DNA from 2 places in the Nocardiopsis deserti genome. Region 1 is predicted to be linked to the other one. Evidence: predicted binding sites of a transcription regulator. Region 1 holds the regulator's gene; the other holds the start of a gene.
What was found. The regulator LexA, encoded in region 1, represses DNA repair genes until DNA is damaged. The targets are predictions, from matches to a motif close to TCGAACANNTGTTCGA.
Positions count from the first base shown of each region.

Region 2: the regulator LexA is predicted to act here: its motif matches at 3,939-3,954, upstream of recA (recombinase RecA).

Region 1 is NZ_VWVS01000013.1:69,088-84,412, reverse strand. It holds gene FYW99_RS17235 (AAA family ATPase) at 1-204, opposite strand, end outside; gene FYW99_RS17230 (ribonuclease HII) at 391-1,089, opposite strand; gene FYW99_RS17225 (DoxX family protein) at 1,416-1,988, shown strand; gene FYW99_RS17220 (hypothetical protein) at 2,066-2,722, shown strand; gene FYW99_RS17215 (hypothetical protein) at 2,934-3,125, shown strand; gene FYW99_RS17210 (SPFH domain-containing protein) at 3,227-4,702, opposite strand; gene FYW99_RS17205 (SPFH domain-containing protein) at 4,703-6,517, opposite strand; gene FYW99_RS17200 (hypothetical protein) at 6,804-7,109, shown strand; gene FYW99_RS17195 (vitamin B12-dependent ribonucleotide reductase) at 7,177-10,020, opposite strand; gene nrdR (transcriptional regulator NrdR) at 10,128-10,631, opposite strand; gene lexA (transcriptional repressor LexA) at 11,284-12,003, shown strand; gene FYW99_RS17180 (alpha/beta hydrolase family protein) at 12,112-13,203, shown strand; gene FYW99_RS17175 (hypothetical protein) at 13,217-13,843, opposite strand; gene FYW99_RS17170 (carbohydrate kinase family protein) at 14,119-14,709, opposite strand; gene leuS (leucine--tRNA ligase) at 14,796-15,325, opposite strand, start outside.
Region 2 is NZ_ML703348.1:154,018-169,342, forward strand. It holds gene FYW99_RS03535 (S9 family peptidase) at 1-1,967, shown strand, start outside; gene recX (recombination regulator RecX) at 2,107-2,691, opposite strand; gene recA (recombinase RecA) at 2,684-3,826, opposite strand; gene FYW99_RS03550 (DUF3046 domain-containing protein) at 4,002-4,196, opposite strand; gene FYW99_RS03555 (ATP-dependent helicase) at 4,272-8,786, shown strand; gene FYW99_RS03560 (GNAT family N-acetyltransferase) at 9,047-9,538, shown strand; gene FYW99_RS03565 (hypothetical protein) at 9,765-10,409, shown strand; gene FYW99_RS03570 (ROK family transcriptional regulator) at 10,545-11,759, opposite strand; gene FYW99_RS03575 (extracellular solute-binding protein) at 12,032-13,309, shown strand; gene FYW99_RS03580 (carbohydrate ABC transporter permease) at 13,581-14,573, shown strand; gene FYW99_RS03585 (carbohydrate ABC transporter permease) at 14,570-15,325, shown strand, end outside.

The sequences.
Region 1 (15,325 bases):
CGTCAGCAGGACCAGGGCCGCGGTGACCGCGCCGAAGACGGATGTGCCCGTGACGAACGCGACGACGGCGACCACGGTCAGCAGGACCAGGGCGGACACGAGCCGTCGGCCGAGGGGGATCCGGTGGTAGAGGGCGCGCAGGCGGTCGAGTCCCGAGGCGCGTCCCGGCTCCGCGGCGGCGGTGGAGCGCATCTCACGCGTCATCCATGCACCTTCCTGCGTGGGGGTCCGTGGCGGTCGGCTCTCCTGACCGGCGGGGGTCGGGGCGGGGGGCGTCGGGGGGCCGACGTCCACAGCCACAGCCTTGCCCCAAGTGGGGCGGATGTCCAGTGCGGGACCGCGTGTCGTGCCCCCTGGCCGGGGGCGGCCCGGGGCCCGCGGGTCCGGTGCTCACAGCAGGGGGAGCTGCCCGCCGGAAGCGGGGCGGACCCTGCGCAGGTGCTTCCATCGGGGCAGGTCGTCGAGGTAGGCCCAACTCATGCGGTGGTGCGGGGTGGGTCCGGACTCGGCCAGGGCGGCGCGGTGCACGGGCGAGGGGTACCCGGCGGCCCGCTCGAACCCGTAGCCCGGGTGGTCGGCGGCCAGGTCGGCCATGAGGGCGTCGCGGTGGACCTTGGCCAGGATCGCGGCGGCGGCGACGCTGACGCAGGCCAGGTCGCCCTTGACGCAGGTGCGCACCCGCCAGGGGCGGCCGATGAAGTCGTGCCTGCCGTCGAGGATGACGGCGTCGGGCCGCGGGGAGAGCGCGTCCAGGGCGCGGCGGGAGGCCCGGTGCAGCGCCTCGGTCATGCCGACCTCGTCGATCTCCTCGGGGGAGGACCAGCCGAAGGCGTGGTCGGCGACCCAGGGTCGCAGCTGGTCGGCGATCTCCCGACGGCGTCTGGGGGACAGGCGCTTGGAGTCGGTCAGCCCGGAGGGCGGGGCGCCCTCACCGGGGACGGCGGCGCAGACCAGGAGCGGCCCGGCCCAGGCGCCGCGGCCCACCTCGTCCACTCCGGCGACCACCCGCGCGCCGGAGGAGCGGAGTTCGTCCTCCAGCTCGTAGGTGGGTGCGGCGGGCGGCGGGGCGGGCGTGGATGTGGTCGGCACAGTATCCACCTTAGGGTGTGCCGCGCGGACGCCGTGCGGGGCAGGGCGTCCGCGCGCGGGACCCCGCCCCCCAGGGGGGAGGGCCTCGCGGGGAAGGCCTCAGGCCGCTCGGGCCGCCGTCGGGGCCGCCAGCGCACCGGCACACGGCCCGGCACGCGAAGGGCGCGGACCGCGGCCCCGGAACCCGCGCGCCCGGAGCCGATCCCGGACGAGAAGTCCTCGCACGCGCCCTTTTGCGCGACTCGCCGACCACCACAAGAGGTTACAGGCCATCACCTTGTGTAGTTTCCGCTTGTCAGGACCGCCGGCCGCCGGGAGGAATGGACATGCAGCGCGCCAGGCCGTATCCGCGGCCACGGATCTCCCGGAGACGCCTCCACGACGTCGCCGCCGCCCTCGTCCGGGTGGGCGTCGGATGGATGTTCACCGAGTACGGGCTCGCGCTGCGCGACCGGGAGGCCGCGGTGGCCGAGCACCTCGCCGCGGCCGGGTTGGGCGCGCTGTCCCCGGCCGCGGGGGCGCTGCCCGCCCTGCTCGTGGCGCTCTCGATCGCCTTCGCCGTGGGCCTGCTCACATGGCTGACGGGTCCCCTGCTCGCCGCCGCGGCCGTGCTCGGCGCCCTCGCGGCGGGCGCCCCCGATCTGGCGCCCTTCTCCTCGTGGGGCACGACGTCACTGGTCACGGCGGTGTGCGTGCTGATGGCGGTGAGCGGCGGACGCTGGTCCTGGGACCACCTCGTCCTCTCGCCACGCGTCAACGTGCGGCACCGGAAACACCGCCGTCGGCCGTCCGGAATCCGCGGGAAAGACGGCGGCGTTTCCCCGCGTCTCCCCGAACACGCCCCGCCACTGCTCTATCCTGTGGAACAGGCCGTGCTTCGGCGGCCGTATCGACTGTGACGCGGCCCCCTGCGGCCCCTCTTCCCGTTCGCTCCGGGTCCGCGTCCCCATGACACGGATTCGGTGGGGGGAACGCCATGTCCGCCGCAGCTTCCGGCCCGGCCCCTGACAGGTCCCTGGCCAAGCTGATCGAGATCGCGGAGAAGCCGACGCTCGGCCAGCGCCTGATCAGCTGGGCCTCCCGTCCGCCCGGCCGGCTCTACATCCCCGCCTGCGGCGTGGTCGGCCTGGTCCTGCTCTTCGAGGACAGCGTCCCCGGCGGACACCTGCCCACGTTCTTCGCCGCCCTGGTGGGCGGCCTGCTGCTCGCCGGGATGGGCGCGCTGCGCCTGGGCATCGCCCTGGCGGTGGCCCGCCCGATGATCCGCCACTACTGGCTGCGCTGGGTGTCCGCTCCGGTGATCGCCGCCGCCGCGATCGGCCTGGCCGTGGCCGACGTCCCGCTCCAGAGCCGGATCAGCGCCTCCGCCGACCAGCTGCTCTCGCTGCGCGAGGACACCGACGGCCGCACCTCCATCCCGCTCAACGGCGAACGGGTGGGGCTGTACTCGCTGCGCAGCGTCTCGGCGTACGAGGGCGTCACCCACTACGCCGTTGAGGGATCAGGGCTGTTCAGCCCCTCCGGTCTGGCCCACAGCGCCGAGCAGATCCCCGAGGGCGTCTTCGTCCCCGGGCAGGGCTCCAGGATCTACGAGCACGTGTCGGGCGACTGGTACGTCTGGGTCAACCACTGACCGCGCCCACGCACCCGTGATCCGCCCGCCGCGCCACCGCCCGCCGCGCCACCGCGCGGCGGGCGGCCGCGTTTTCACCCTCACCTTGCCGGTCCTTGTCCCCCTCCAACCCTGCTCTCACCCTCGCCGGGTACACAGGGACGCAACCCCCCGGGGGAGAGCCGCAGGTCCTCCCTCTCCGGCAGCGCCGCCAACCCTGAGAAGAGGCACCATGCGCGAGTTCGCGCTCACCCTCCACGTGCGCATCCACGACTCGATCACCGCGCTGCGCCGCGCCCACGCGCTCGGCGACGACGACCTGGCCAGCGCACAGGCGGGCGAGGTCGAGGACCTGGTCGAGATCGCCGCGCGGAACGGGATCGACATCGCCGGTGGCTACTCCTCCCTCTCCCCCGTCGCCTGAGCCCAGGACGGAGGAAGGACCCGCGACCGCTCCCGGTCGCGGGTCCTCATCTCGTCCCCGGTCCCGCCCAGCGGTCCGGCCGCGGGGCGGAGCCGTCGGGGCTAGCGGCGCCTCTGCCCGCCGTACCCCTCACCGCGCTCGAACTGCTCGCGCATCGCGGCGCCCTGCTGGCGCTGGTACTCGTCGGCCATCTGCTGCTGGCGCTCGGCGGCCACGGAGAGCGCGCCCTGAGCGGAGTCCAGGACCTCCCTGGCCCCACCCGAGCCGCCGGAGCCGCCCGAGCCGCCCAGCGGCGCCCGCGAACCCCGGCCGTCCATCACCTGGGGCAGCAGCTGCGCGGTCAGCAGCGTCGACAGCGCCGAACCGTCCCCCGCACCGGCCTCGGTCTGCACCACCACCGGGCGCGGGGCGCGCCCGGCCAGGGTGGCGCCCACGTCCAGACGGCGGCGGGCCAGCTCGTACTCCAGCACGGCCCGGTTGTCCCGGTAGGCCGTGGCCAGGCGCTCCTGCGCCTTCGCCTCGTTCTCGGCGGCCACCAGGTCGGCGCGCCCGCGCGTCTCGATCTCGTAGCGCACCCGCTGCGCCTCGGTCTCCTGCTCCTCCAGCATCTGCGCCACGTCCTTGCGCGCCTTGTTGAGGGAGGCGTTGACCTCGACGATCTTGGCGTCACGGGTCTTCTTCGAGCGCTCGATGTCCATCAGCAGGGTGTCGATCCGGCGCTTGCGCGTCAGCTCCCACTCCTGCTCGTAGGCCACCAGCTCCTTGGCCACCCGCTCCCGGGTGGACAGGTGCTGCTGGTACTGGCTGGGCAGCTGCACGTCGGGGATGTTGCAGCCGGTGATCCGCACACCGTACTTCTCCAGCTGCCCGTTGAGCAGGCGGCGCATGTCCTCGACGTTGGAACCGCGCAGGTCGTAGGCGGACTCGGTGTTGACCAGGCGGCTGCGCTGGCGGATGGCGTCCTGCACCGCGCTGGAGAGCACGAGGTCGAAGTTGCTCGCGCCGATGATCGTCACGAACCGGATCGGGTCGGTGATCTGGAACTTGAGGAAGAACTCGATCGACTTCAGCGGCACGTTCTCCCTCGTGGGACAGGCCAGGACCGGCGCCGTGTAGGGGATCTCCGTGCGGGTGTCCACCACGAAGTCCACCCGCGACCACGGGTGCCACAGGTAGTGGCGGCCCGGGCCGATCGGCTTCACGATCGCGCCGTACTTGGTGAGGATGCCGTGCGTGCCCTCCTCGATCTCGACGATCGAGCTGCGCCACCACCACAGACCCGCCACGACGATGCTGAGGAGACCGACGATCAGGGTCGGCACGGCCAGCACGACGTAGGCGATCCCGAAGCCGAACCCGCCCGCCGAGGCGTTGAGGGCCATCATCAGCGCCGAGCACAGGGCGAACAGGCCGAACCAGACCAGAACGGTCCACCGCAGGCCGCGGTTGTCGCGCGGGATGACCACGGGGACGATCGCGCCCTGGTCGCCGCCGCGCAGCAGACCGGCCAGGTCGCCCCAGGAGGCGAGGGACTCCTTGATGCTGGAACCGCCGCCGGCGTTCACTGACTGGCTCATCTACTGACCTCCCTCGTCGGGGCCGAAGCCCTGGGTGCCGCGCGACCACGGCGGCGGGGGCGGGTCCTCGGGGAACCGCTGGGTGGCGTCGGAGGGGGGCGGCGCGTCGACCGGCGGCCGGGCGGGGTCCTGCTCCCGCGTGGCCTCGTGCCGACCATGCGTCTCCTGGGACTCCTGTGTTGCTTGAGGCGCCTGGGGTGCCTCGGACATGCGCTCGTCGATGGCCTGCTCGGAGACGGACTGGCGGATCTCCTCCACCAGCTCCTCCCCCGGGTCCTCGCCCCGGCCCCGCTCGGCCCTGGGGCCGTCGGCGTCCCGGACCAGCGCGCTGATCTCCTGCTCGCGCTCGGCGATACGGCCCCGGATGGCACCGAGGCGGGAGCGGATGGCCTCCATGTCCTCCTGCGAGAACAGGGCGGTGTCGGCCTGGCCGATGATCTCCTGCGCGATGCGCAGGTAGTCGACGCTGGCGGAGTCGCCCGACCCGATCCGCAGGACCTGCGGGAGGCTGTCGGCGACCCCCTCCAGCTTGTCCAGAAGGGTCTCGCGGAAGCGGTAGTTGAGGATCTCGGGGGCGTCGGCGGCGCTGACCGCGCGGATGTCCAGGGCCTGGGCCTGCAACAGGGCCGCGTTGGCGTTGGCCTCGGACTCGGCCTCGACGAAGCGCTGGTGGGCCAGGGAGCGGGCCCGGTTGGTCTCGCGTTCCAGGGCGGTGTCCATCTGCGCCTGGTACTGGGCGATGTCGGCCTGGATCGCGGACAGGGTCTCGTTGAGGGTCGCCAGCTCCTTGTTCAGGTCACCCTCGTTCTGCTCCTTGCGCAGTTGGAGCTCGTACTCGAAGGTGTAGGCGTCCTTGGCGACGCGGACCATCTCCGGCGCCGCCAGGTCCATCCGGTACTCCTGGTTGGAGGGCTCGGCGTGGGTGATGTTGGCGCTGGTCAGCTCCACGATCCCGCTGAACTGGCGGTTGAGCTGCTCCACCAGGCTCTGGGTGTTGTCGCCGACCATGTCGTAGATGGCCGAGGCCTGCTGCTCGTAGATGAGGCTCCGGGTGGTCTCGCTGATCGCGTTGTTCAGCTTCTCCTGGAATCCGTTCACGCCGCCCAGCGTGTAGACGAAGTCGGTGGCGTTGACGATCCGGAACTGCACGAACAGGTCTATGGAGGCCTGCACACCGCTCTTGGTGGGCGCCGAGCGGATCGGCGCGTTGAAGGGGTACTCGCGGGTGGTGTTGACGATGTAGGAGACGCGCTTCCAGGGGTTGAAGAGCGTGACCCGCCCGGCCTTGAAGACGTTCTCCATCTTGCCGAAGCGGGTGACGATGGCCTCGCAGCCCTCCGGCACCATCACCATGCCCTGGCGCCACCACATGAACACGGCCACCGCGATGGTGATCAACCAGTAGTGGATACCGAAGACGGGGTTGACCAGGGGGTTTCCACCGGCGACGGCCTGGGGGACCAGGACGAGGACGGCGCCCACCACACCGAGGGCCACCAGCGCGATGGCCGGGAGCATCGTCACGAAGGTGCGCCCGCGGGGGATGACCATGGGACAGATGACGTGGATCGGTCCGCCGTCGCCGCGCTCGTAGTAGCTGCGGTTGATCGCCTCGCCCGCGTTGTTGAGGGAGGTGCTCTTCTGCTCGATGCGGGTGCCGACGGAGTCACCCTGTTCACGGGCGGCGACGAAGTCCCGGGGGTCGAGGCCACCGCCCTCGGTGGCCTGTTGCAGCGCGTCGGACACCGCCTGGCGCGGATCGCCCCCCTGGGCGACGGCACCGGCCGCGCCGCGCACGGTCTGCGCGAACGACATAGGCATGGGCTCCTTGGTCGGAGGTCGGGAACTATCGGCTACGACGTCGCGTACCGCGGTCCGGTTCCAGGTGGGAGCCTGTTCCGTGACCGGAGGGGCCGTAGCGGACAACACCAACCCTGTCATGGGACGCGTCCGGAACCCAGGGCTGCAAACCGGAACGTGACGGGGACGTCCCCCGCGGATCCGGCCCGCGAGGGCCGGATGGCACCGCCGCCGGGCGGCGGATAACGTCGTTGGCGCACGCAGCCACCGGCTCCGGCCGCAGCGAGAGGGGACACCACCGATGCCCGCAGTACCCAGCTCCGTCCTGACCACCGCGGGCCTGATCGGCGGCTACACGGTGGCCCGCGCGACGGGCAGCCGCCCGCTGGGCGGAGCCGTGCTGGCCGCGTTCGGCGCCGCGGCCTTCGAGACCTGGCGCCGCCGCTCGGGGGTGGGCACGGCGGTCGCGCTCACCGGCGTGTACGTGGGCGCGTTCGGGCTGTCCCACCCGCTGGCGAAGAAGGTCGGCGCCTGGCCCGCCGTGCTGGGGGTGACCGCCGCGACCGCCGCGGTCGCGGCCGCCTCGGGGGACTGCGACCGCGGCTGACACGGGACCCGTGCGTCGGGGAGGGGCGCGGATCCGCCCCCTCCCCGGCTCGTCCGTCCGCCGCGGATCAGCTGCAACCGCTGGTGGCCCCGCAGCCCTCACAGGCGTAGCAGCTGCCCGACGGGCGCATCTTGGTACCGCAGGTCACGCACAGCGGCGCGTCCGCCACGAAGCCCTTGCCCTCCATCAGCTCCGCGGTGGAGTGCGCCCGGGTCGGCCGCTCCGCCGCCGCGTGCGGCTCCTCCACCGGGGCCGCCGGAGCCTCCTCTACGGCGTCCGCCCCGCGGGTGGCCGCGGACTGGGCGTAGGACTCCACCTGCGTGGCGACCTGGGCCGGGTCCTCCCCCGCCACCTGCGCCTGGCGCTCGGCGGCCGACAGCACCCCCAGCGCGGCGCGCTCCTCGTAGGGGAGGTGGTCCAGGGCCAGGCGGCGGAAGATGTAGTCCACCACCGACTGGGCCATGCGGATGTCCGGGTCGTCGGTCATGCCCGCCGGGTCGAACCGCATGTTCGTGAACTTGTCCACGTAGGTCTCCAGCGGAACCCCGTACTGGAGGGCGATGGAGATCGCGATGGAGAAGGCGTCCATCACCCCGGCCAGGGTGGACCCCTGCTTGCCGAGCTTCATGAACACCTCGCCCAGGCCGTCGTCCGGGTAGGAGCCCGCGGTGATGTAGCCCTCGGCCCCGCCCACGGAGAACGACGTGGTCTCGCTCGGACGCTTCTTGGGCAGGCGGCGGCGGACCGGCCGGTGCACCTCGACGGTCCGCACCTCGGGTTCGGCCTCCTTCTCCCGCGTCCCGCCGGTGGACAGCGGCTGGCCCACCTTGCAGTTGTCACGGTAGACGGCGAGCGCCTTCAGGCCCATCCGCCAGCCCTCGAAGTAGATGTGCTCGAAGTCCTCGACCGAGGCCTCCTCCGGCACGTTCACCGTCTTGGAGATCGCGCCGGACAGGAAGGGCTGCACCGAGGCCATCATCCGCACGTGGCCCATGGGCCGGATGTAGCGGCGCCCCATCGCGCAGTCGAACACCTCGTAGTGCTCGGTGCGCAGACCGGGCGCGTCCACGACGTGGCCGTTGTCGGAGATGTACTCGACGATGGCCTCGACCTGCTCGTCCTGGTAGCCGAGGTTGCCCAGCGCGCGCGGGATGGCCTGGTTGACGATCTGCATGGAGCCGCCGCCGACCAGCTTCTTGAACTTGACCAGCGAGAAGTCCGGCTCGATGCCGGTGGTGTCGCAGTCGAGCATGAAGCCTATGGTCCCGGTGGGCGCGAGAAGGCTCGCCTGGGCGTTGCGCCAACCGTTGCGCTCGCCGATCCTGAGGCACTCGGCCCACTCACGGGTGGCCGAGGCGTGGATCGGCTCCTCCAGGGTTCCGACGGTGCGCAGGTCGTCGTTGGCGGCGGCGTGCTTGCGCATGACCCGCTTGTGGGCCTGCTCGTTGCGCCGGTAGCCGTCGTAGGGGCCGACCACCCCGGCCAGCTCGGCGCTGCGCCGGTAGGCGGTGCCGGTCATCAGCGAGGTCACCGCGGCGGCGACGGCGCGCCCGCCCTCGGAGTCGTAGGCGTGGCCGGTCGCCATGAGCAGGGCGCCCAGGTTGGCGTAACCGATGCCGAGCTGCCGGTAGGCGCGGGTGGTCTCTCCGATCTTCTCCGTGGGGAAGTCGGCGAAGGTGATGGAGACGTCCATCGCCGTGATGACCAGTTCGGTGAGCGCGGTGAAGCGCTCCACGTCGAAGGCGTCGTCCTCACGCAGGAACTTCAGCAGGTTGATCGAGGCCAGGTTGCAGGACGAATCGTCCAAATGGAGGTATTCCGAGCACGGATTGCTGGCACTGATACGTCCGCTCTCGGGTGTGGTGTGCCAGTCCTGGATCGTGCCGTCGTACTGGATGCCCGGGTCCGCGCACTCCCAGGCGGCCTTGGCCATGCGCTGGAACAGCTCCCTGGCGTCCACCGTGGCGACGACCTCTCCGGTGGTGCGCGAGGTCAGGCCGAAGTCCGAGCCGCTCTCCACGGCGCGCATGAACGCGTCGGAGACCCGCACGGAGTTGTTGGCGTTCTGGTACTGGACGCTGAACATGTCGTCGCCGCCGAGGTCGACGTCGAACCCGGCGTCGCGCAGGGCACGGATCTTGTGCTCCTCGCGGGCCTTGGTCTCGACGAAGTCCTCGATGTCGGGGTGGTCGACGTCCAGCACGACCATCTTGGCGGCCCGGCGGGTGGCGCCGCCGGACTTGATGGTCCCGGCCGAGGCGTCGGCGCCGCGCATGAAGGAGACGGGCCCGGAGGCGGTCCCGCCGGAGGAGAGCAGCTCCTTGCTGGAGCGGATGCGCGACAGGTTCACACCCGCGCCGGACCCGCCCTTGAAGATGATCCCCTCCTCCTTGTACCAGTCCAGGATCGACTCCATGGTGTCGTCCACGGAGAGGATAAAACACGCGCTGACCTGGGCTTTTGCACTCGTACCGACGTTGAACCACACCGGGGAGTTGAAGCTGAACAGCTGGTGGGCGAGGGCGTGCTTGAGCTCGTGGTCGAAGACCTCGGCGTCCTCGGCGGAGGCGAAGTAGCCGTGCTCGCGGCCGGTCTCGGTGTAGACGCCGACGACGCGGTCGATGAGCTGTTTGAGGCTCCACTCGCGCTCGGGGGTGCCGACCGCGCCGCGGAAGTACTTGCTCGCCACGATCTGGGTGGCGTTCATCGACCAGGAGGTGGGGAACTCCACTCCGCGCTGCTCGAAGTTGACCGTGCCGTCGCGCCAGTTGGTCATGACGACGTCGCGGCGCTCCCACTCCAGGGAGTCGTAGGGGTGCGTGCCCGGGGAGGTGAAGACCCGCTTCACCCTGATCCCCTTGCGGCTTCCCTTGCCCTTGCGTCCGGCCGGGCCGCTGGCGGTTTCCGTCATCGCCGGGCCTCCCCTCACTCGTGGGCACGGTCACCGACCGTGCCCGGCGTCCTCTGTACCGGGAGTGGTGTGGCCCCGCGCGCGGTCGGTGTGCGGCCGCGGGGGCGCTATCCCGTGGTGGCGCCGCTCCGGCCGTCGGCCCCGGCGCCCCTGTCGGTCTCGGCCTCGCGGTCCTGGCGCAGGCTGGCGATCTCGGCCTCGAAGTCGGAGAGGCTCTCGAAGCCGCGGTAGACGCTGGCGAAGTGCAGGTAGGCGACCTCGTCCAGGTCACGCATCGGGCCGAGGATGGCCAGGCCGATCTCGTGGGCCGGGACCTCGGCCACGCCGCGGCCGCGGATCTCCTCCTCGACCTGCTGGCCGAGCTTGGCCAGGGCGTCCTCGGAGACGGGACGGCCCTGGCAGGCCCGGCGCACCCCGGCGATGATCTTGGTCCGGCTGAAGGGCTCGGTGACCCCCGAGCGCTTGGCCACCATCAGCAGGACGGTCTCCTGGGTGGTGAACCTGCGCTCGCAGACGGGGCAGGACCGGCGGCGCCGGATGGCCGCGCCGTCGTCGGTGGACCTGCTGTCGATCACCCTGGTGTCCGGATGGCGACAGAACGGACAGTGCACCCTGGTTCACCTGCTTCTCTCACCGAACGACAACGCCTAGGTACCACTAAACCACAACTTCTGGGCAACCACTCCTGTCGCAACACCAGATGTTGTGGTCGAACCTAGACTCCTTCCTGACCCGCCGCAACCCTGGCGCGGGTGTGTTCCGACACGGGCGAGCGACCGCGCGGCGTCGCGACCCGCGGCGGCGGGGTGGGGCGGGGGGATTCGGCGCGGTCGGACTGCTCCGGGGACCCGGCACCGCGGTCAAGGATAGCGTCGCCGACCGGAGCCGCCGCGCCCCCGGCGGCGGGCACCGGAATCCCGGCGCCACCGGGATTTCGGTCGAGCCGACGCCCCAGGATAAGACCCCCGCGCCTGGCCGGAACCGCTGTCGCGGGCACGCGTTCGCACATTCCGGGGACAACAGTGCGTGAACGCGTGTACACACGTAAGTGCAGGCCGGAAATTGACCGCGAATACGCGCGGCGGCAATTTCCCCCGGCCTCGAACGCTTGTTTGATATCACCGTGTGCAACGACTAAAGTTGACCTTGATTTCACACCGGTTTCGCCATCACGTGGACCCCCAGGTCGGCACGGTCGCGGACCGGGGGTGGCCAGTCACACAAGCAGGCCCTGACCGAACCGAATGCCGAGGAGGCCCGGCCGTGCCGGAGGAGAATCCCGGAACCGCAGATACCGCCACCGTTCTCGCACCAGCGGAGAACGCGGGCGGGTCCACGCCCGAAGCCCCCAAACTCACCGCACGCCAGCAGAGCGTGCTGAACTGCATCCAGCGCTATGTCCGGGAACGGGGTTTCCCCCCGTCGATAAGGGAAATCGGGGAAGCGGTCGGCCTGTCCAGCCCGTCCAGCGTGGCGCACCAGCTCAAGGTCCTCCAGCGCAAGGGCTACCTGCACCGTGACCAGAACCGGCCGCGCGCGGTCGAGCTGCGCACGCCCGGGCGCGCCTCCGGGCGGACCCTGGTCCCCGAGGACATCGACCTCTCACGCGCCGCCGCCGTGCCGCTGGTCGGCCGGATCGCCGCCGGCGGTCCGATCCTGGCCGAGGAGTCGGTGGAGGACGTGCTCGCCCTGCCGCGTCAGCTGGTGGGTGAGGGGCGCCTGTTCATGCTCACCGTCGTCGGTGACTCGATGACCGACGCCGCCATCACCGACGGCGACATGGTGGTGGTGCGCCAGCAGCAGGACGCCAACAACGGCGACATCGTGGCGGCGCTGCTCGACGACGAGGCGACCGTCAAGGTGCTGCGCCGCGAGGAGGGCGGCCACGTGTGGCTGATGCCGCGCAACGAGGCCTACGAGCCGATCAACGGCGACGACGCCACCATCCTCGGCAAGGTGGTCGCGGTCATGCGCCGCGTCTGAAGGGCCCGCGTACCCGCGCCTCCGGTCCCTCTCCCCTCGGAGGGATCGGGGGCGCTTCCCCCTGTGGACGACGCGGGGCCGACGGGCGCGGGCCGCTAGTCTGAGGAGGTGTTCACACGTGCCTCCTCCCCCGCCGCCCGCTGGCGTACCGCGTTGGTCGGTGCGGTCAGCGCCGTCCTGTTGTCCACCGCCGCCTGCGCCCCCGCCGACGACGGGGCCGCCGAGGCACCGGGGGTCGGCGGCGTCGAACGCGAGGTGGCCTTCGAGGGCGGCGGGCACCAGGTGTCGGGCACCTTCCGGATGCCCGAGGGCGTCTCCGGCACCGTTCCGGGCGCGCTCATCATCTCCGGCAGCGGTCCCACCGACCGCGACGGCAACAGCTCCGTGCGCCCCAACGCCGGTACCAACCAGAACCTGTCCCGCGTGCTCGCCGACGTCGGGGTGGCCTCGCTGCGCTACGACAAGTACGGCAGCGGTCCGGACTTCGAGACGCCGGGTCCCGGTGAGATCGCACCTGTGGACCCCGTGATCTTCGACGAGCAGGTCGCGGCCGCCTACGAGGAGCTCGTCGCCCAGCCCGAGGTGGACCCCGAGCGGGTGGTCGTCGTCGGGCACAGCGAGGGCGCCCTGTACGCGCTGCGCGCCCACGAGCTCATCGGTGCGGAGCACCCCTCCCCCGCGCTCGTGCTCGCCGCGCCTCCCGGTACGCGCTACCTCGACCTGGTCGACCGCCAGCTCACCGAGCAGATGCGTACCGTCGAGGCCTCGGGCCAGGTGGAGGAGAGGCAGGTGGTCCAGCTGCTCTCCGACGCCCGCGCCGGACGGGCCGCGATCAGGTCCGGGCGTGCGCTCAGCGACGTGGAGATGCCCAGCGGGGGCGTGTTCGGCGTCTACACCCTCGCCAACGAGGACTTCCTGGCCTACATGGACGCCTTCGACCCCGTCGAACTGGCGGAGGACCTGCCCGGGGGGACCCCGGTGCTGGTGCTGTGGGGAGAGGAGGACACGCAGGTCTCCCGGGATGACGTGGACCGGCTGATGACCGGTCTGGAGGGCGCCCGGCGGGTGGACGTCCCCGACACCGACCACGTCTTCCGCCGCTACCTGGACGAGCCCGGGGCCACGGTCCTGGACGAGCAGCGCCCCTTCGCCGAGGAGGTCGCACCCGCGCTGGAGGAGTTCCTGGGCACGGCCTGGTAGCCGCGCCGGGGCCTCACTCGGGAATGGAGTCCGGCAGCGCCTCCGTCACGGACAGCGCGAGCTCCTTGGCGCCCGTGACCATGCGCTCCCGGTCTCCCGGGTTCTGCGCGTCGTAGCTGGCCGCCACGCTGTAACAGGTCTCCAGGTACAGGTTGGACACCCGGGCGCCGACGCAGGCGACCGTGTACGGGTCCTCCTGCACCCAGGCGACCGCCTCCTCGCCGACGCCTTCCAGCTCCTGCGTCTCGTACCGGGAGGTGGTGGTGCGCAGGTTGTCGACGGCCGTCGTGACGCCGCCCGGGTCGGGGGCGGCCACCGCCACCAGCGTCGCGGTGGCCGGGACCCGCTCGCCCGGGCCGCCGGGGGTCGCCCACCGGCACTGCCAGCCCGAGCCGAACGCCTCCTGTACGCTGCCGACCGGCTCCTCGACCTCCAGCTCGTGGCCGGGCACGAGTTCGTCCAGCGTCCCGGTCTCGGCGACGGAGCACTCGGGCGCCGCCCCGAAGGCGCCCGTCTCCGGGTTGTCGCGCGCCACCACGTACCAGATCGCCCCGGCGGCGAGCACGGCCAGCACCAGGACTGCGGCGACCACGGCGACGGTGGCGCAGCCCCGGCTCTGCGGCTGGACGGAGGCCACCACCTCGGGTGCGGGCTGCTGGGGGCGGGGCTGCTGCCACGGGGGGTTGGGGGGCGGCGGATACTGCCCCTGCGGGGCCTGGTGGGGGTGGTAGGTCTGTTGTTGCCCGTGGGGCTGTCGTGCCTGGGGCGGTGGCGGAGGCTGCTGGTGCTCGTGCGCCTGCGAAGGTTCCTGTGGCCCCTGCGGCTGTGGCCCCTCGTGCTCCCACTGGGACTGAGGTTGCGGAGGCTGGTGTGCCTGGGGCTGTTCGGGGTCCCGCGCATCGGGGTGCTGGTCGCTCACAGGGCCTCTCCGAGCTGCACGGCGAACTCCACTGCCAGGTCCCGGGCCTCGCCGAATCCGACCGGCTCGGTGCCGGAGGTCCCGGCGTAGGACACCCGCACCAGCAGGTTGTCGGCGGGGAAGGCCAGCTCCGCGGTGCCGGGCACCTGGCCGCGCCACACCCGGCCCTCCCCTGCGGGCAGCTCCACGGCCTCGCCGCGCGCCGGTACCAGGGCGGTGTAGGCCTCCCGCGCCCGCTGGGCGCCGGTGACCGGCTCCTCGCCCGTGGTGTCGGTGAAACGGGCGGACAGGTCCAGCCGGAGCACCCCCTGTGGCCCGTCGGCCAGGCCGGCGGAGGACCACGAGCACGTGGTGCTGTCGCCGTCCGCCAGGGGACCGTGCTCGGAGGACTCCAGGACCGCGCCCGGCACGAGGCCGGTGACGAGCGCGTCCGAGACCACCGCGCACCCGGGCGCGGCGGCGTGGGCGTCGCCGCTCTCGGGCACGCCCGGGTCGTCCCCGGACAGCCACAGTCCGCCGCCGATCGCCACCGCGGACAGCACCACCGTGCCCGCGCCGATCACGGCCACCCGCGCGAGGGGACCCACCCGGCCACCGCCTCCCTGTCGGTCACCGCGCCGACCGCACACGGGCGGCGGCCGCTGCACGCGGCCGCCGCCTCCGGTGTGCCTGGTCAGCCGACGACGATGTTCACCAGCTTGGGCGCGCGCACGACCACCTTGCGGATCTGCTTGTCGCCGATGAAGCCCTGTGCCTTCTCCGAGGCCAGGGCCAGCCGCTCCAGCTCCGCCGGGTCGATGTCGGGCGCCACGGACAGCTTGTCACGGACCTTGCTCTGCACCTGCACCACGCAGGTCACGGACTCCTGCACCAGCAGGGCCGGGTCGACCACGGGCCAGTTGCCGACGGCGACGCTGCCGGTGCGGCCGAGCTTCTCCCAGCCCTCCTCGGCCACGTAGGGCGCGAACAGGGACAGGGCGACGGCCACGGCCTCGGCGGCCTCGCGGACCGCCGGGTCGGCGGCGCCGGGACCGGAGTCGATGGCCTTGCGGGCGGCCGAGACCAGCTCCATGGTGCGGGCGATGGCCACGTTGAACCGCCGGGACTCGACCAGGGAGGTGATCTGGTCGACGGTGCGGTGGGTGGTGCGGCGCAGGTCGGTGTCACCCCTGGCGGGGTCGGTGCCCGGCGCGCTGGCCGCGC
Region 2 (15,325 bases), on a different contig from region 1:
AGCTGCTGCCCGCGCCCTGGAGCGCGGGGACCCGGGTGCACGAGTACGGCGGGCGCGCCTACCTGCCGGTCCCGCGCCGCGACGACAAGGCCCTCACCCGCATGGGCGTGGTGTTCTCCCAGTCCTCCGACCAGCGTCTCTACCTGCTGGAACGCGGCTCCTCGGAGCCGGTGCCGCTCACCCCCGACGACGGCGCCTCGCGCTACGCCGACCCGGCGCTGAGCGCGGACAAGCGCGCCGTGCTGTGCGTGCGCGAGAGGCACGAGGAGGGGGCTGTCCACCGCTCGATCGTGTCGGTGCCGCTGTCGGGCCGGGGCGCGCAGGACCCCTCCGCGGTGCGCGAACTGGTCTCGGGCGCGGACTTCTACGCCTCCCCCACCCCGTCACCGGACGGCGCCCATCTGGCCTACGTGCGGTGGAACCACCCCAGGATGCCCTGGGACGGCAGCGAACTGCGGGTGGGCGCCCTGGGTGAGACCGGGCTGACCGGCGAGTACACCCTCAAGGGCGGTGTGGACGAGTCGGTGGTCTCCCCGACCTGGGCCGGCGACGCGACGCTGTACGTGGCCTCGGACTGGCCGGGCTGGTGGAACCTGTACCAGGCGGGGATAACCGGGCAGGCACTGGCGCTGTACCCGGCCGAGGAGGAGTTCCACGCCTCCCCGGGCCGCCTGGGCAACCGGTCGTTCTGCGTGCTGGACTCGGGCCGGGTCGTGGCGCTGCACGGGCACGCCGACATGACCCCGAGTGTCTACGACCCCGACACCCTCGACCTGACGCCGGTGGCGACCGGCCTGACCACGTGGTCGATGCTGGACACCGACGGGCTCACCGTGGTGGCGGTGGCCTCCTCGCCGACCGAGCCGCCGTGCCTGGTGCGGCTGGACCCGGTCTCCGGGGTCGTGGAGGTGCTGCGCCGGGCCGCCGAGGAGCTGCCGGACGCCGCCTACCTGCCCGTCCCCCGGCAGGAGACGCTGCCGGGCCGGTACGGGGCGCCGGTGCACGCGAACGTGTACCCGCCGACCCACCCGGACGCGCCCGCGGACGGCCCCGCGCCGTACGTGGTGTGGGCGCACGGCGGCCCGGTGTCGGTCAGCACGCGGGAGTTCGACCTGGCCAAGGCCTACTTCACCAGCCGGGGGATCGGCGTGGTGGACGTCAACTACGGCGGCTCCACGGGGTACGGGCGCCCGTACCGCAAGCGCCTGCACAAGGAGTGGGGCGTGGTGGACGTGGAGGACTGCGTGTCCGCGGCCCGGGCCCTGGTGGAACAGGGGGTGGCCGACCCCCGGCGGTTGGCGATCCGCGGTCCGAGCGCGGGCGGGTACACGGCGCTGATGGCGCTGACCGGGGACACGTTCGCGTGCGGGGTGTCCCTCTTCGGGGTCACCGACCTGCTGGGGTTCAGCGAGACCACGCACGACTTCGAGTCGCGGTTCCTGGACTCCCTGGTGGGGACGCTGCCGGGGTTCGCGGAGCGGTACCGGGAACGCTCTCCGGTCAACCGCGCCGGGGAGATCGACGTGCCGGTGCTGCTGGTGCAGGGCCTGGAGGACAGGGTCGTGACCCCGGACCAGGCCACGGCGATGGCGACGGCGCTGGGGCGGCGCGGGGCGCCGCACGCACTGGTGGAGTTCGAGGGCGAGGGGCACGGGTTCACCGGGCAGGAGGCGCGGATCCGTTCCCTGGAGTCGGAGCTGGCCTTCTACGCGCGGGTGTTCGGTTTCGAGGCCGACGTGGCACCGCTGGAGCTGGTGACCGCTCCGCCGGAGACGGTGGCCGCCGAGGACGGCGCGGAACCGGCCGCGGAGGACTCCCGGGAGCCAGGTGCGCAGGGCCCCGGGGGGTCCGGGGGCACCGTGGACACCGCCGCCGCGCTCACACGGGACGCCGGGCAGGACGGACAGGACGGGCGGCCCCCTCAGCCCGCGGAGGCCACCGCTGGCCCGACCGACGTCGGCGACTGACCCTCTCGGGAATCTCTGGGAGCGGGGCGCAACGGGACACGGGAGCCGCGGCGGGGCCACCGGGCGGTGACGGTTCAGAAGCCGGAGTCAGGACCCAGCCCACGGTGACGGTACCCGAGGCGGAGTCGGCGGTGCCGACTCAGAAGTCGGGGTCGGGGGCGTGGAGTTCGGCCTCCACGCCCTCGCGTTCGAGCTCCTCGCGGACCACCCGGTAGGACAGGCCCGAGGAGTAGCCCTTGCGGGCGAGGAAGCCCAGGGCGCGTCGGGTCCGCGTCTCCTTGTCCTTGCCCCGGGTCGCGGCCAGGCGGCGGCGGGCGAGGTCGCGGGCGGCCTCCTCCTCGTCCTGGTCGCTGAGTTCGCCGACGGCCTCCCGGACGGTGTCCTCCTCCACGCCGCGGGTGCGCAGCTCCTGGGCCAGGGCACGGCGGGAGAGCCGTCTGCCGTGGTGGCGGGAGGACACCCAGGCCTGGGAGAAGGCGGCGTCATCGATCAGTCCGGCCTCGCCGAACGTGTCCAGGACCGAGGTGACGACCTCCTCCTCGTACTCCCGGCGGTACAGCGCCCGCTCCAGCTGGGCGCGGGTGCGCGGGGAGTGGGTGAGCATCCGCAGGACCAGGGCGCGGGCCTCGGCCCCGGGATCCTTCCCGGGCGGGGCCGCCCCGCCCGGGAAGGGGCCGTCGTCCTCGGGGTGGTGCCGGTCCGGGGACCGGCTCCCCTCACGCATCAGCCGCGGGCGCCTTGGGGGTCCTGGCCGCGGCGCGCTTGGTCGGAGCCTTGGCGGCGGCCGTGTCCGGGGCCTCCTCCGTGCCCGCCTTGGCGGGTTCGGCGGTGTCGGTGGCCGGGCCGGAGGCGCTGTCGTCGCCCTTGACGGGCACACCCAGCTTCTCCTTGATCTTCTTCTCGACCTCGTTGGCCATGTCGGCGTTCTCGCGCAGGAAGTTGCGCGCGTTCTCCTTGCCCTGGCCCAGCTGGGTGCCCTCGTAGGTGTACCAGGCGCCCGACTTGCGGACGATGCCGTGCTCCACGCCCAGGTCGATGAGGCTGCCCTCGCGCGAGACGCCCACCCCGTAGAGGATGTCGAACTCGGCCTGCTTGAAGGGCGGCGCGACCTTGTTCTTGACGACCTTGACGCGGGTGCGGTTGCCGACCGCGTCGGTGCCGTCCTTGAGCGTCTCGATGCGGCGCACGTCCAGGCGCACCGAGGCGTAGAACTTGAGCGCCTTGCCGCCGGTCGTCGTCTCGGGCGAGCCGAACATGACGCCGACCTTCTCGCGCAGCTGGTTGATGAAGATCGCGGTGGTGTTGGTCTGGTGCAGCGCACCGGCGATCTTGCGCAGCGCCTGGGACATCAGGCGGGCCTGGAGCCCCACGTGGCTGTCGCCCATCTCGCCCTCGATCTCGGCGCGGGGCACCAGGGCCGCCACGGAGTCGATGACGATGATGGAGACCGCGCCGGAGCGGATCAGCATGTCGACGATCTCCAGCGCCTGCTCACCGGTGTCCGGCTGCGAGAGCAGCAGGTCGTCGGTGTTGACGCCGATCTTCTTGGCGTACTCGGGGTCGAGCGCGTGCTCGGCGTCGACGAAGGCCGCGATGCCTCCCATCCGCTGGGCGCTGGCCACCGCGTGCAGGGCGACGGTGGTCTTACCGCTGGACTCGGGGCCGTAGATCTCCACGACGCGGCCCCGGGGCAGACCGCCGATGCCGAGCGCCACGTCGAGGGCGATCGCCCCGGTGGGGATCGACTCCACCGGCGGGCGGTCGTCGTCGCCCAGGCGCATGATGGAGCCCTTGCCGAACTGCCGCTCGATCTGGGCGAGCGCTGTTTCGAGAGCCTTGTCTCGGTCTCCAGATGCCACGGGATACCCCTGTTGTTGGGTGGATGCCTTTTTCTTCATGGTGAGCACGACGCTACGCGGTCGGTACGACAATCGCGACGTCCCACGTCCGCCTGTGGACAACCCACACTACCCGAACCTGTGTTCGATGCGGCGTACGAAACGAAGGTGATCTCGCGGGACGCCTGTTCCCGGATCAGCGTCTGGAGGCGGGCAGGTCGAAGGCCTCGCACACGGCGCGCCACACCGCCTTGGGCGCCGTCCCGTCGGCGAGCGCCTGCTCCACCGTGCGGGATCCGAGCCCCTCCAGGACGTGGTCGCGGGCCACGCTCTGTGAGTAGACCTCGCCGAACTGCTCGTACATGTTGTTCCAGAAAACCGTGAGTCTCATCGGGCCCAGTATCGGTGATCACCGTGTCCGCCGCGTCCGCTCCCCTTTGTCCCCGCCCGCGGGCACACTGGCGGCATGAGCCGTGCGCCACACCCTCTCGAACGCTTCGGACCGGCCACCCGGGCCTGGTTCGGCCAGGCCTTCCCCGCGGGTCCCACCCCCGCACAGACCGGGGCCTGGGAGTCGGTCCAGCACGGGAGGAACACGCTGGTGGTGGCCCCGACCGGCTCGGGCAAGACCCTGTCGGCCTTCCTGTGGTCGCTGGACCGGCTGTCCTCGGCCCCCGTCCCCGAGGACCGCGCCCGCCGCTGCCGGGTGCTGTACGTGTCCCCGCTCAAGGCCCTCGCGGTGGACGTGGAGCGCAACCTGCGCGTCCCCCTGGCCGGGATCGCGGCCGCCGCCGAGGCCGGAGGCCACGCGCTGTCCCCGGTCACCGTGGGGGTGCGCACCGGCGACACACCCGCCGCCGAACGGCGCAGGCTCGCCACCCGACCGCCGGACGTGCTCATCACCACGCCCGAGTCGCTGTTCCTGGTGCTCACCTCGCGCGCCCGGGAGGGGCTGGCGGGGGTGGACACGGTCATCGTCGACGAGGTGCACGCGCTCGCGGGGAGCAAGCGCGGCGCGCACCTGGCGCTGAGCCTGGAGCGGCTGGACGCCCTGCTGGACCGCCCGGCGCAGCGGATCGGGCTGTCGGCGACCGTGCGCCCGCCCGAACTGGTGGCGCGGTTCCTCGGCGGCGCCGACGTCGTCGCCCCGCCGGGCGCCCCCGGCATGGACCTGCGCGTGGTGGTGCCCGTCCCCGACATGGAGGAGCCCGGCGAACCGGCGCCGCCCCGCCCCGCCGACGGCGCGGAGGGTGGCGGAGGCGCCGGTGGCGGCGGATCCCTGTGGCCGCACGTGGAGCGGCGCGTCCTGGACCTGGTGGAGTCCCACCGCTCCACCATCGTGTTCACCAACGGACGCCGCACCGCGGAGAAGCTGTGCGCCCGCATCAACGACCTGCACACCGAGCGGCACGGCGGGAGCCTGCCGCCGGAGGAGGTTCCCGCCCAGGTCATCGCCCAGTCCGGGCACAGCCGCGGCGGCCCCCCGGTGGTCGCCCGCGCCCACCACGGCTCGATGTCCAAGACCGAGCGGGCCCTGATCGAGGACGAACTGAAGGAGGGGCGGCTGCGCTGCGTGGTGGCCACCTCCAGCCTGGAGCTGGGCGTGGACATGGGCGCGGTCGACCTGGTGGTGCAGGTGTCCTCGCCGCCGTCGGTGGCCAGCGGCCTGCAACGGGTCGGCCGGGCGGGGCATCAGGTCGGCGAGACCTCGCGCGGGGTGTTCCTCCCCCGGTTCCGGGGAGACCTGCTGGCGACGGCCGTGGTGGTCGGGCAGATGCGCGCGGGCGGCATCGAACGCCTGGAGATGCCGCGCAACCCCCTGGACGTGCTGTCCCAGCAGGTCGTGGCGATGGCCGCCATGGACGACTGGCCGGTGCCCGAACTGGCCGCCCTGGTCCGGCGGGCCGCGCCCTTCGCCGACCTGGCCGACACGGTGCTGGAGTCGGTCCTGGACATGCTGTCGGGCCGCTACCCCTCGGACGAGTTCGCCGAACTGCGTCCCCGCCTGGTGTGGGACCGGGAGGCGGACGTGCTGCGGGCGCGCCCGGGCGCGCAGCGGCTGGCGGTGGTCAGCGGCGGCACCATCCCCGACCGGGGCGTGTACGGGGTGCACCTGGCCGGACGGGACGGGGCCGCCGCGCCGGGGCGGGCGCCCACCCGGGTCGGCGAACTGGACGAGGAGATGGTCTACGAGTCGCGGGTGGGCGACGTGTTCGTGCTGGGGTCCACCTCGTGGCGGATCGAGGCGATCACCGCCGACCGGGTGCTGGTCTCCCCCGCGCCGGGGCGGCCGGGGCGGATGCCGTTCTGGAAGGCCGACGCGCAGGGAAGGCCCGCGGAGCTGGGCCGGGCGGTGGGCGCGCTGACCCGGGAGCTGGCCGGGGCGGAACACGCGGAGGCGCTGGCCCTGGCCGAGGGGAGGGGATTGGACCCGTGGGCCGCGCGCAACCTGGTGGAGTACGTCTCCGAGCAGCGGGAGGCCACCGGACACGTGCCCGACGACCGGACCGTGGTCGTCGAGCGCTTCCGCGACCAGGTCGGCGACTGGCGCGCGGTCGTGCACTCCCCGCTGGGCGCGCGGGTGCACGCGCCGTGGGCGCTGGCCCTGGCCCGGCGGCTGCGGGACCGGTTCGGCGCGGACGCGCAGGTCGTCCACGGCGACGACGGGATCGTGCTGCGGCTGCCGGACGCCGGGGGCTGGGACCGGCCGGGCGAGCTGGCCGACCTGGTGGCGCTGGACCCCGAGGAGGTGGAGGAGTCGGTCACCGGGGAGCTGCCCGGTTCGGCGCTGTTCGCCGCGCGGTTCCGCGAGTGCGCGGCGCGGGCCCTGCTGCTGCCACGCCAGCGGCCGGGCCGGCGGATGCCGCTGTGGCAGCAGCGGCTGCGGGCCTCCAACCTGCTGTCGGTGGCGGGCAGGTACGGGTCGTTCCCGATCGTGCTGGAGGCGGTGCGCGAGTGCCTGCGGGACGTGTTCGACGTGCCCGCCCTGGTGGAGGCGCTGGAGGGCGTCCGGTCCCGCCGGACACGGGTGGTGGAGGTGCGCACCGAGGCCGCGTCGCCGTTCGCGCGCTCGCTGATGATGGAGTACACGGCGGCGTTCCTGTACGAGGGGGACGCCCCCGCGGCCGAGCTGCGCGCGCAGGCGCTGACCCTGGACGCCTCGCTCCTGGCCGACCTGCTGGGCGAGGCGGACCTGCGGGAGCTGCTCGACCCGCGCGTGGTGGAGGAGGTCGGCGCGCTGTTGCAGCGGACCGCTCCCGGCTCGGGCGCCCGGGACGCCGAGGGCGCGGCCGACCTGCTGCGCGAGGTGGGTCCGCTGACCGCGGAGGAGGCCGGGGCGCGGGGAGCCCGGCGGGAGTGGCTGGAGGAGCTGGAGTCCGCGGGGCGGGCGGTGCGGATGACCGTGGCGGGCACCGGGCGCTGGTGCGCGGTGGAGGACGCGGCGCGGCTGCGCGACGCGCTGGGCGCGCGGCCGCCCGCCACCGTGCCCGGGTCACTCCTGGAAGCGGTGGAGGCGCCCACCCGCGACCTGGTCTCGCGCTACGCGCGCACGCACGGGCCGTTCTCCTCCGAGGAGGCAGCAGCGCGCCTGGGGCTCGGCGCGGACGTGGTGGAGGGCGTGCTGCGGGAGCTGTCCCGGCAGGGGCGGGTCCACCAGGGCGGGTTCCGGCCCGGCGGGACGGGTACCGAGTGGTGCGACGCCGACGTGCTGCGGCGGCTGCGGCGCGGGTCGGTCGCACGGCTGCGGAGCGAGGTGGAGCCGGTCGCGCAGACCGCCCTGGCCGCGTTCGCGCCGCTGTGGCAGCGCGCCGTCGCGGGTGAGCGGTGGCGCGGACCGGACGCGGTGTTCGAGGCCGTGGAGTCGCTGCGCGGCGCGACGGTGGCGGCGTCGGCGCTGGAGTCGCTGGTGCTGCCCTCCCGGGTGGAGGACTACGCGCCCAACCGGCTGGACGAGCTGACGCAGGCGGGCGAGGTCGTGTGGGCCGGGGCGGGCGGGCTGCCCGGACAGGACGGGTGGGTGTGCCTGGCCCCGGCCGACGAGGCGGCCCTGCTGCTGCCCGAACCGGTGCCGCCGCAGGAGGGCTCCACGGCCCACGCGGCGCTGGAGGTGCTGCGCGGGGTCGGGGCGCTGTTCTTCCGCGACATCGCCGACCGTGTGGCGGGCGCCTCGGCCGTGACGGACACGGAGCTGGTCGCGGCGCTGTGGGAGCTGGTGTGGTCGGGCTGCGTCACCAACGACACCCTGGCCCCGCTGCGCGCGGTCCTGGGCTCGGGGACCGCTCCGCGCCGCGCGCCCTCGCGTGCGGGGCGGCGGGCGCGTCCGGTGCTGCCCACCCGGTCGGGACCGCCCACGGCCGCGGGGCGGTGGTGGGCTCTGCCCGAACGGGAGGGCGACCCCACCAGGCGGGTCCTGGCCCGGCTGGAGGCGCGGCTGGAGCGCCGGGGCGTGCTGGTGCGCGGGTACCAGGGCGGGCGGATCTCCCCGGAGGAGTACCGGGTGCTGCGGACGATGGAGGAGTCGGGCCGGGTGCGCCGCGGCTACTTCGTGGACGGGCTGGGCGGCGCCCAGTTCGCGCTGCCGGGAGCGGTGGACCGGCTGCGTGCGGTCTCCGGCGGCGCGGCGGAACCGGTGGTGCTGGCGGCGACCGACCCGGCGAACCCGTTCGGCACGGACCTGGCCTGGCCCGGGGACGCCCAAGCCAGGCCCGGCCGGTCGGCGGGCGCCCTGGTGGTGATCGACGAGGGGCGGCTGACCCTGTACGTGGGCCGGGGCGGCCGCTCGGTGCTGACCTTCGGTTCGCCGCCCGCCCTGCTGGAGCGGGCGGCCCGCGCCCTGGCCGGGGCGGTGCGGGACGGACGCGCGGGGGCGCTGACGGTGGAGCGCGCCGACGGAACGGAGGTGTTCGCGACGCCGGTGGACGCCGCACTGGTGGCGGCGGGGTTCCACGTGACCCCGAAGGGACTGCGCCTGCGCCCGTAGGGCGCACCGCCGCTGTGCGCTCCACGGGCGGACGGTCGCGCTTTGCGGAGGACCCGGCTCCTGCGGCGGAGCGTTGCGGAGCGCTCTGTCCCGACCCCCTACGGCGCACCGTCAGCCCGCGCTCCACGGGTGGGCCCGTGCGCCTTCTCCGGTCACCGCGGACGCGAAAACGACTGGCCGCGGCGGCTGTAACCGGCAAGGATGGCGTCCGCGTCGGGAGAATATGAGGGGGACTGGTGGGACCACAGGGAATCCGACCGATGCGGCCGGAGGACGAACCACGCGTGGTGGAGGTGTCGCTGGCGGCGGACTCCGTGTTCGCCGGGGCCGGAGTGGTCCTGCCCCCAGACGACCCCCGGGAGGTGCTCGCGCACGCGGAGCGGGTCCTGGTGGCCGACGACCCGGTGACGGGCGCCCCCGTGGTCGGCCTGGCCGCGACCGTGACCGTGGACGGGCGCCCGCACCTGGAGCAGCTGGCCGTGCACCCCGGTCACGGCAGGCGCGGGATCGGCGGTGCCCTGCTGGAGGCGGTGTGCGCCGAGGCGGCTGCCGCCGGTCACACCCGCCTCACACTCACCACCTTCCGCGACCTGCCGTGGAATGGACCCTGGTACGCCGCCCGCGGGTTCGCCGTGCTCCCCCGGGCGGAGTGGGGCCCGGGGCTGGAGGAGGTCTGGCGGGCCGAGGAGCGGGCGGGGATCCGGGTGCTCCCTCGCGTGGTGATGGTCCGGGGACTGGCCCGGCCGTCCTGAGCCCTCCCCGCCGCCTCCAGTTCTTCGCCCGCCTACCATCAGGTGCGCCCCGTCCCCCATGCCGGAGGTCCCCGTGCACGAGCCCGGACCCGCCCCGCACCACAGGAGACCGACGGAACCGAACCGCGCTCCGCCCGAGGCATCGCCGCCACGGCCCGGCTCCCCGCTCCCACCGTCCGGTTCGCGGACACGGGGCCCGTTGCTGCTCGGGCTCAGCCTGGCGTGTGTGCCGGTGGTCGCGGCCGCCGTACTGGTGGCGGTCCAGTGGCCGTCCCCGCCCGTTCCCGGGGACGCCGCCGTGGCCCCGGCGCTTGGCGAGGCCGCGAAACCGGAGCGGGCCGCGGACTCGGTGCCCGCCACACCCTCCGCACCGCCGGTCGAGTACTCCACCTTCGACGATGACGGCGTTGTCATGCGCTGTCCCCGGGAGTGGCGCACCGTGTACGTCGCCTTGGACGCGGAGGCCGAGGACCACGGGGTCCTGTCCGAATACGAGTTCCACTCTCCCAACGGCGACCACCGGATCAGCTTCACCGTCTTCTCGTTGGAGGGCGTCGAGCCAGGTACGGCCCGCGAGTACCACCAGGCCGCGGAGACCGCGTTCGTGGGCGAGGCGAACGTCTCGGACTGGCGGCAGCTCAGCCTGGAGGACGATCCGTCCGCGCCTTCGGGATGGGACACCTCCCGCATGGAGGCGACCTACCGCGACAGCGGCTGGAACCAACCCGACCGGTGGATGCTGTGGAGGTACGCCGTCGCCGCGGAGGAGAACAGGGGGTACTACCTCCGGTTCGACGTCCCCGAGTCGGAGCGGGAGGGGTACGCGCCGATCGCGGAGGAGGTCTTCGGCTCCTTCGAACTGGTGCCCTGAGGGGTTCCCCGCGCCCCGGCCGGGTGAGGGGTGCCGGGACGCGGGCGAAGGCCTGGAAGGGGCCGCCGGGGGGTGGGCCGCCGCTGGCCGCCCGCCGCCGTGGGAGGGCTCCCACGGGGCCGGAGCCCGGCGGACTCACACCGTCGAGGAGAAGACGTCCTCCCGTGCCCGCTCCAGGGCGTGCAGCAGCGCGCCCCGCACCACCGGGCTGCCCTCCACCCTTCCCAGCGCGACCTCGGTCGCGTTCGGGGCGATGCGCGCGGTGGCTGCCTGGACCCGCTCGGCCAGCTTCACACCGCCCGCCAGGGCCACGTCCCCGCCGAGCACCACCAGGCCGGGGTCCAGGATCACCGTGACGGCGGCCACCCCGCGGGCCAGGCGCTCGGCGAAGTCGTCCAGGAAGGCGTCCGCCTGCGGGGTCCCCGCGGCGGAGGCCGCCCCGACCACCTCGGTGACGTCGGTGCCCTCGATGCCGTACCCGGCGGCGAGCTCGACCACCTGCCCCGCCTTGACCAGCGCCTGGAACCCGTGGGGCAGCTCGCGGCTGGCTCCGTCGCGCAGGGACTCGTAGCCGCCGGACAGCCCCACGTCGGTGGGCATGGGCGCCCCGGGCACGGGCAGGTAACCGATCTCGCCCGCGCCGCCCGAGCGGCCCCGGTGGATGCGGCCGTCGATCATGGTGGACATGCCCACGCCGCCGTTGGCGCTGAGCCAGATGAGGACGAACTCGGCCACCCCGGCGGCGGCGCCCTCGGAGTGCTCTGCCAGGGCGGCCAGGTTGACGTCGTTCTCGATCATGACCGAGCGCTTGAGGTCGGCGCGCAGGGCCTCCAGGATGCCCTCGTGCCAGGACATCAGGTCGAAGGAGAAGCGGATGTCGCCGGTGCGGGGGTCGACGACGCCGGGGGTGCCGATGACGCAGGCGCGGACCCTGTCCAGCGCGACCCCGGCGGTGTCGGCCAGGCGCATCACCGCGGTGTGGACGAGCGCGACGGGGTCGTCGGATGCGCTGGGGTCGACCGCGACGTCGCTGACGATCCGGCCCGTGATGTCGGCGATCGTCGCGGTCACCCGGCGCGCGCTGACATCCAGGGCCGCGACGTAGGCGCTCTCGGGCACCACCGCGTACAGCGCGGCGTTGGGCCCCCGCCCGCCCGCCTGGCTGCCCACGACACGCACCAGGTCCCGCTCCTCCAGTCGCGCGAGCAACTGGGAGGCGGTCACCTTGGAAAGGCCGGTACGCGTTCCCAGCTGCGTCCTGGTCAAAGGCCCGGCGGACAGGAGCAGTTCCAGTGCCGCGCGGTCGTTGAGCTGGCGTAGCAGCCGGGGAGTCCCCGGACGTTGAGACATAACCGTGACACCTCACCCTGTTTTTATTAGGAAAGTTTCCTGTTAATTTAGCTCACAACCTCACAGGAGGTCACGTCCTCGTAAGGCCCGCTTCGGGCCCTTCCGATACCCGCTGGGCCCTCCCGGTACCCGCTCCGGCGGGGCGGCCAACGTGCTATCCCAGCACAACCCCCACAAGACGTCGAGCCGCCGGGTGATCTCACGATCATCCCAGGTCGGTTCGAGCACAGGCGTCGCACCCCGACGCGCGTGCGAAGGGAGAAGAGATACAGATGAGGTTCCCGAAGATCGCCGCGGCCACGGCCGTGGTCCTGCTCGCCTCCGCCTGCGGCGGCTCCGAATCCGGTGACGGGGGCGGCGAGGCCGACAGCCTGACCGTCTGGGTCATGGGCACCTCCCAGGAGCCCCTCGTCGAGTACTTCGAGGACGCCGAGGCTCGCTTCCAGGAGGGCAACCCGGACGTCTCCGTCGAGGTCGAGTTCATCCCCTGGCCCGACGCGCAGGAGGCCATCACCAACGCCCTCGCCGGCGGCGACGCCCCCGACGTGCTGGAGGTCGGCAACGACCAGGTCCCGAACTGGGCCGCGCAGGGTGCCCTGATGGACATCACCGAGCAGGTCAGCGGCTGGGACGCCGCCGCGGGCATCGACGAGAACGCCCTGGAGTCCGGTGTCTACGAGGGCGTGCAGTACGGCGTTCCGTGGTTCTCGGGCGTGCGCACCCTGTACTACCGCGCGGACTGGCTGGAGGAGGTCGGCCACGAGCCGCCGACGACCTGGGACGAGCTCGTCGAGGTGGCCGGGGCCATCGAGGAGGAGTACGACGTCCCCGGATTCGCCGCGCCGACCGACTTCACCAACGGCATCGCCAGCTTCATCTGGAGCAACGGCGGCTCGATCGCGGAGCAGAACGGCGAGGAGTGGGAGGGCAAGCTCACCGACCCCGCCACCGTCGAGGCCATCGAGTTCTACGCCAGCCTGACCACCGACGGCATCTCGCCGCAGGACTACGTCGGCCAGAACGAGCTCATCGCGCTGGCCGACATGGCCAACAGCGAGCTGGGCATGTACATCGACGGCGGCTGGGCGGTCGGCTCCATGGAGGAGCAGGCCGCGGACCCGGCCGTCATGGAGCACATCGTCGCCGCGCCCATCCCCGGCGCCGAGGGCATGGCCCCGGCCCTCGCGGGTGGTTCCGCCCTGACGGTGTTCACCACCACCGAGCACCCGGACCTGGCCTTCGAGCTGCTCACCGTCCTCGGTGACGAGGAGGGCGGCAAGGGCTACGCCGACGTCGCGGGCTTCTTCCCGGCCTACCCGCACCTGCTGGAGAGCGAGGAGTACCAGCAGGACCCCGCCACCGCCGCGGCCGCCGAGCAGATGCAGAACATCAGGTTCTTCCCGACCACCCCGCGCTGGACCGCGGCCGACCAGGACAACAAGATCCTGCCGGGCGCCGTCCTGGAGATCGTGCAGGGAGGCGACGCCGAGGAGGTCCTGGCGGCGGCCAACGAGGAGCTGACCTCGATCCTCAACGAGCCGGTCGAGTAGTCCGTGCTTTCTGGGGCCTCCGCTTCGCTTCGGCCCGTGTTCGGGCGCCCTTCGACGCGGGAACCTTCGGTGCCTGCGGCTGGTTCACTCGTTCCTCGTGAACCAGCCTCCGCCACCTCCAGAACCCCGTGGGCGCCCGAACGACCCCTCACGCTGATGCCTGTTCACAAGACAGGCCCTAGTCCGCACCGCCTCACTGAGTAGAGCTGTGCGCGGGCGGGGCCCCAGGCCCCGCCCGCCGCGGTCGGCCCACGCCTCGATTGAGAAGACCATGGCACAAACCGTCGAACCAGCGCCCGCGCGCGAGCGCGAGGAGGCCGTGAAGGCCCCCGCCTCCGAGCCCGCTCCGCGCCGCCGCATGCTTCCCACCCCGTACCTGCTCATCGCCCCGGCCCTGATCCTCCTGGCGGTCGTGCTGCTGTGGCCGATCGTGCAGATGGTGTGGTACTCGCTCACCAGCTTCACCACCCGCAACCTCCTGCCGAACCAGCCCGGGCCGACCTGGAACGGCTTCGCGCACTACCAGGCGCTGCTGACCGACCCCGAGTTCTGGGGGATCCTGCGCAACACGGTCGTGGTCTGCGTGCTGATGGTCGGCATCACGATGGTGCTGGGCACCCTCGTGGGGCTGCTGCTGAACAAGCTCCCCAAGTGGTTCTCGGCGTTCGTGGCTTTGGGCATGATGCTCGCCTGGGCCACCCCCGCCCTGAGCGCCTCCCTGGTCTTCCGCTGGCTGTTCCTGCCGGAGCGGGGCCTGGTCAACGTCATGCTGGACCGGATGCCGGACTGGCTGGTGGGCAGCGGATGGCTGGAGTACAACTGGTTCCTCGAACCTCTCCCGCTGTTCACGATCCTCATCACCGTGATCGTCTGGCAGTCCTTCCCCTTCGTGGCCGTCTCCGTGCTCGCCGGGCTCAAGAGCATCCCGTACGAGCTGTACGAGGCCGCGAGGATGGACGGCGCGGGCGGTTGGAAGGCCTTCTGGAACGTCACGTTCCCGATGCTGCGCCCGCTGTTCGCCCTGCTGCTGGTCCTCCAGATCATCTGGGACCTGCGCGTGTTCACCCAGCTGTACATCCTGGCGAACAGCTTCCAGAACAAGGACGTCTACCTGCTCTCGTACTACATCTACCAGCAGGGCTTCAGCGCCAGCCCGGCGAACTACGGCATGGGCTCGGCGATCGCGGTGGTCATGACCGTGATGATCCTCGCCGTCACCGCGTACTACCTGCGCATCATGATCCGCCAGGGGGAGACCCGATGACCGCGATCGACCAGACCTCCGCCAGCGCCGTCCGCGAGCGCGCCACCGGGGGCGCCGGGACCGGCGGCCCGAGCCGCCCGCCGCGCGTCCACCGCCGCGGCCCGCTGCGCCGCCTGCGCCGTCTTCCGCTGTACCTGGCCGGCCTCGCGGTGTTCCTGTTCTCGGTGTTCCCCGTGTACTGGATGATCATCACGGCCTTCAAGCCGGTGGGCGAGATCTTCACCCGCGAGCAGACGGTCTTCCCCGTGGCGCCGACCCTGGAGCACTTCGACCGGGTGCTCAACGGCCAGCTGATCCCCGGGGTGAACTTCTGGCAGTTCCTGGGCAACAGCCTGTTCCTCACCGTGGCCTCCGTGGCCATGGGCGCGTTCCTGTCGCTGCTGGCCGCCGTGGCCGTGGCCCGGTTCCGCTTCCGGCTGCGCACCGCCTTCATCATCCTGCTGCTGGTGATCCAGATGGTGCCGATGGAGGCGATGATCATCTCCATCTTCATCAACTTCCGCCAGCTGTCCGACATCAGCGGCGTGGAGCTGCTCGGCAACCTGTCCGGCCTGCTCATCGTGTACACGGCCGTGTCCCTGCCGATCACCATCATGATGCTGCGGGGCTTCGTGGCCGCGGTGCCCAAGGAGCTGGAGGAGGCCGCGGCCATCGACGGCGCCAACGCCTGGACCGTCTTCTGGCGCATCCTGATGCCCCTGGTCGCACCGGGCCTGGTCGCGGCGAGCATCTTCGCCTTCATCACCGCGTGG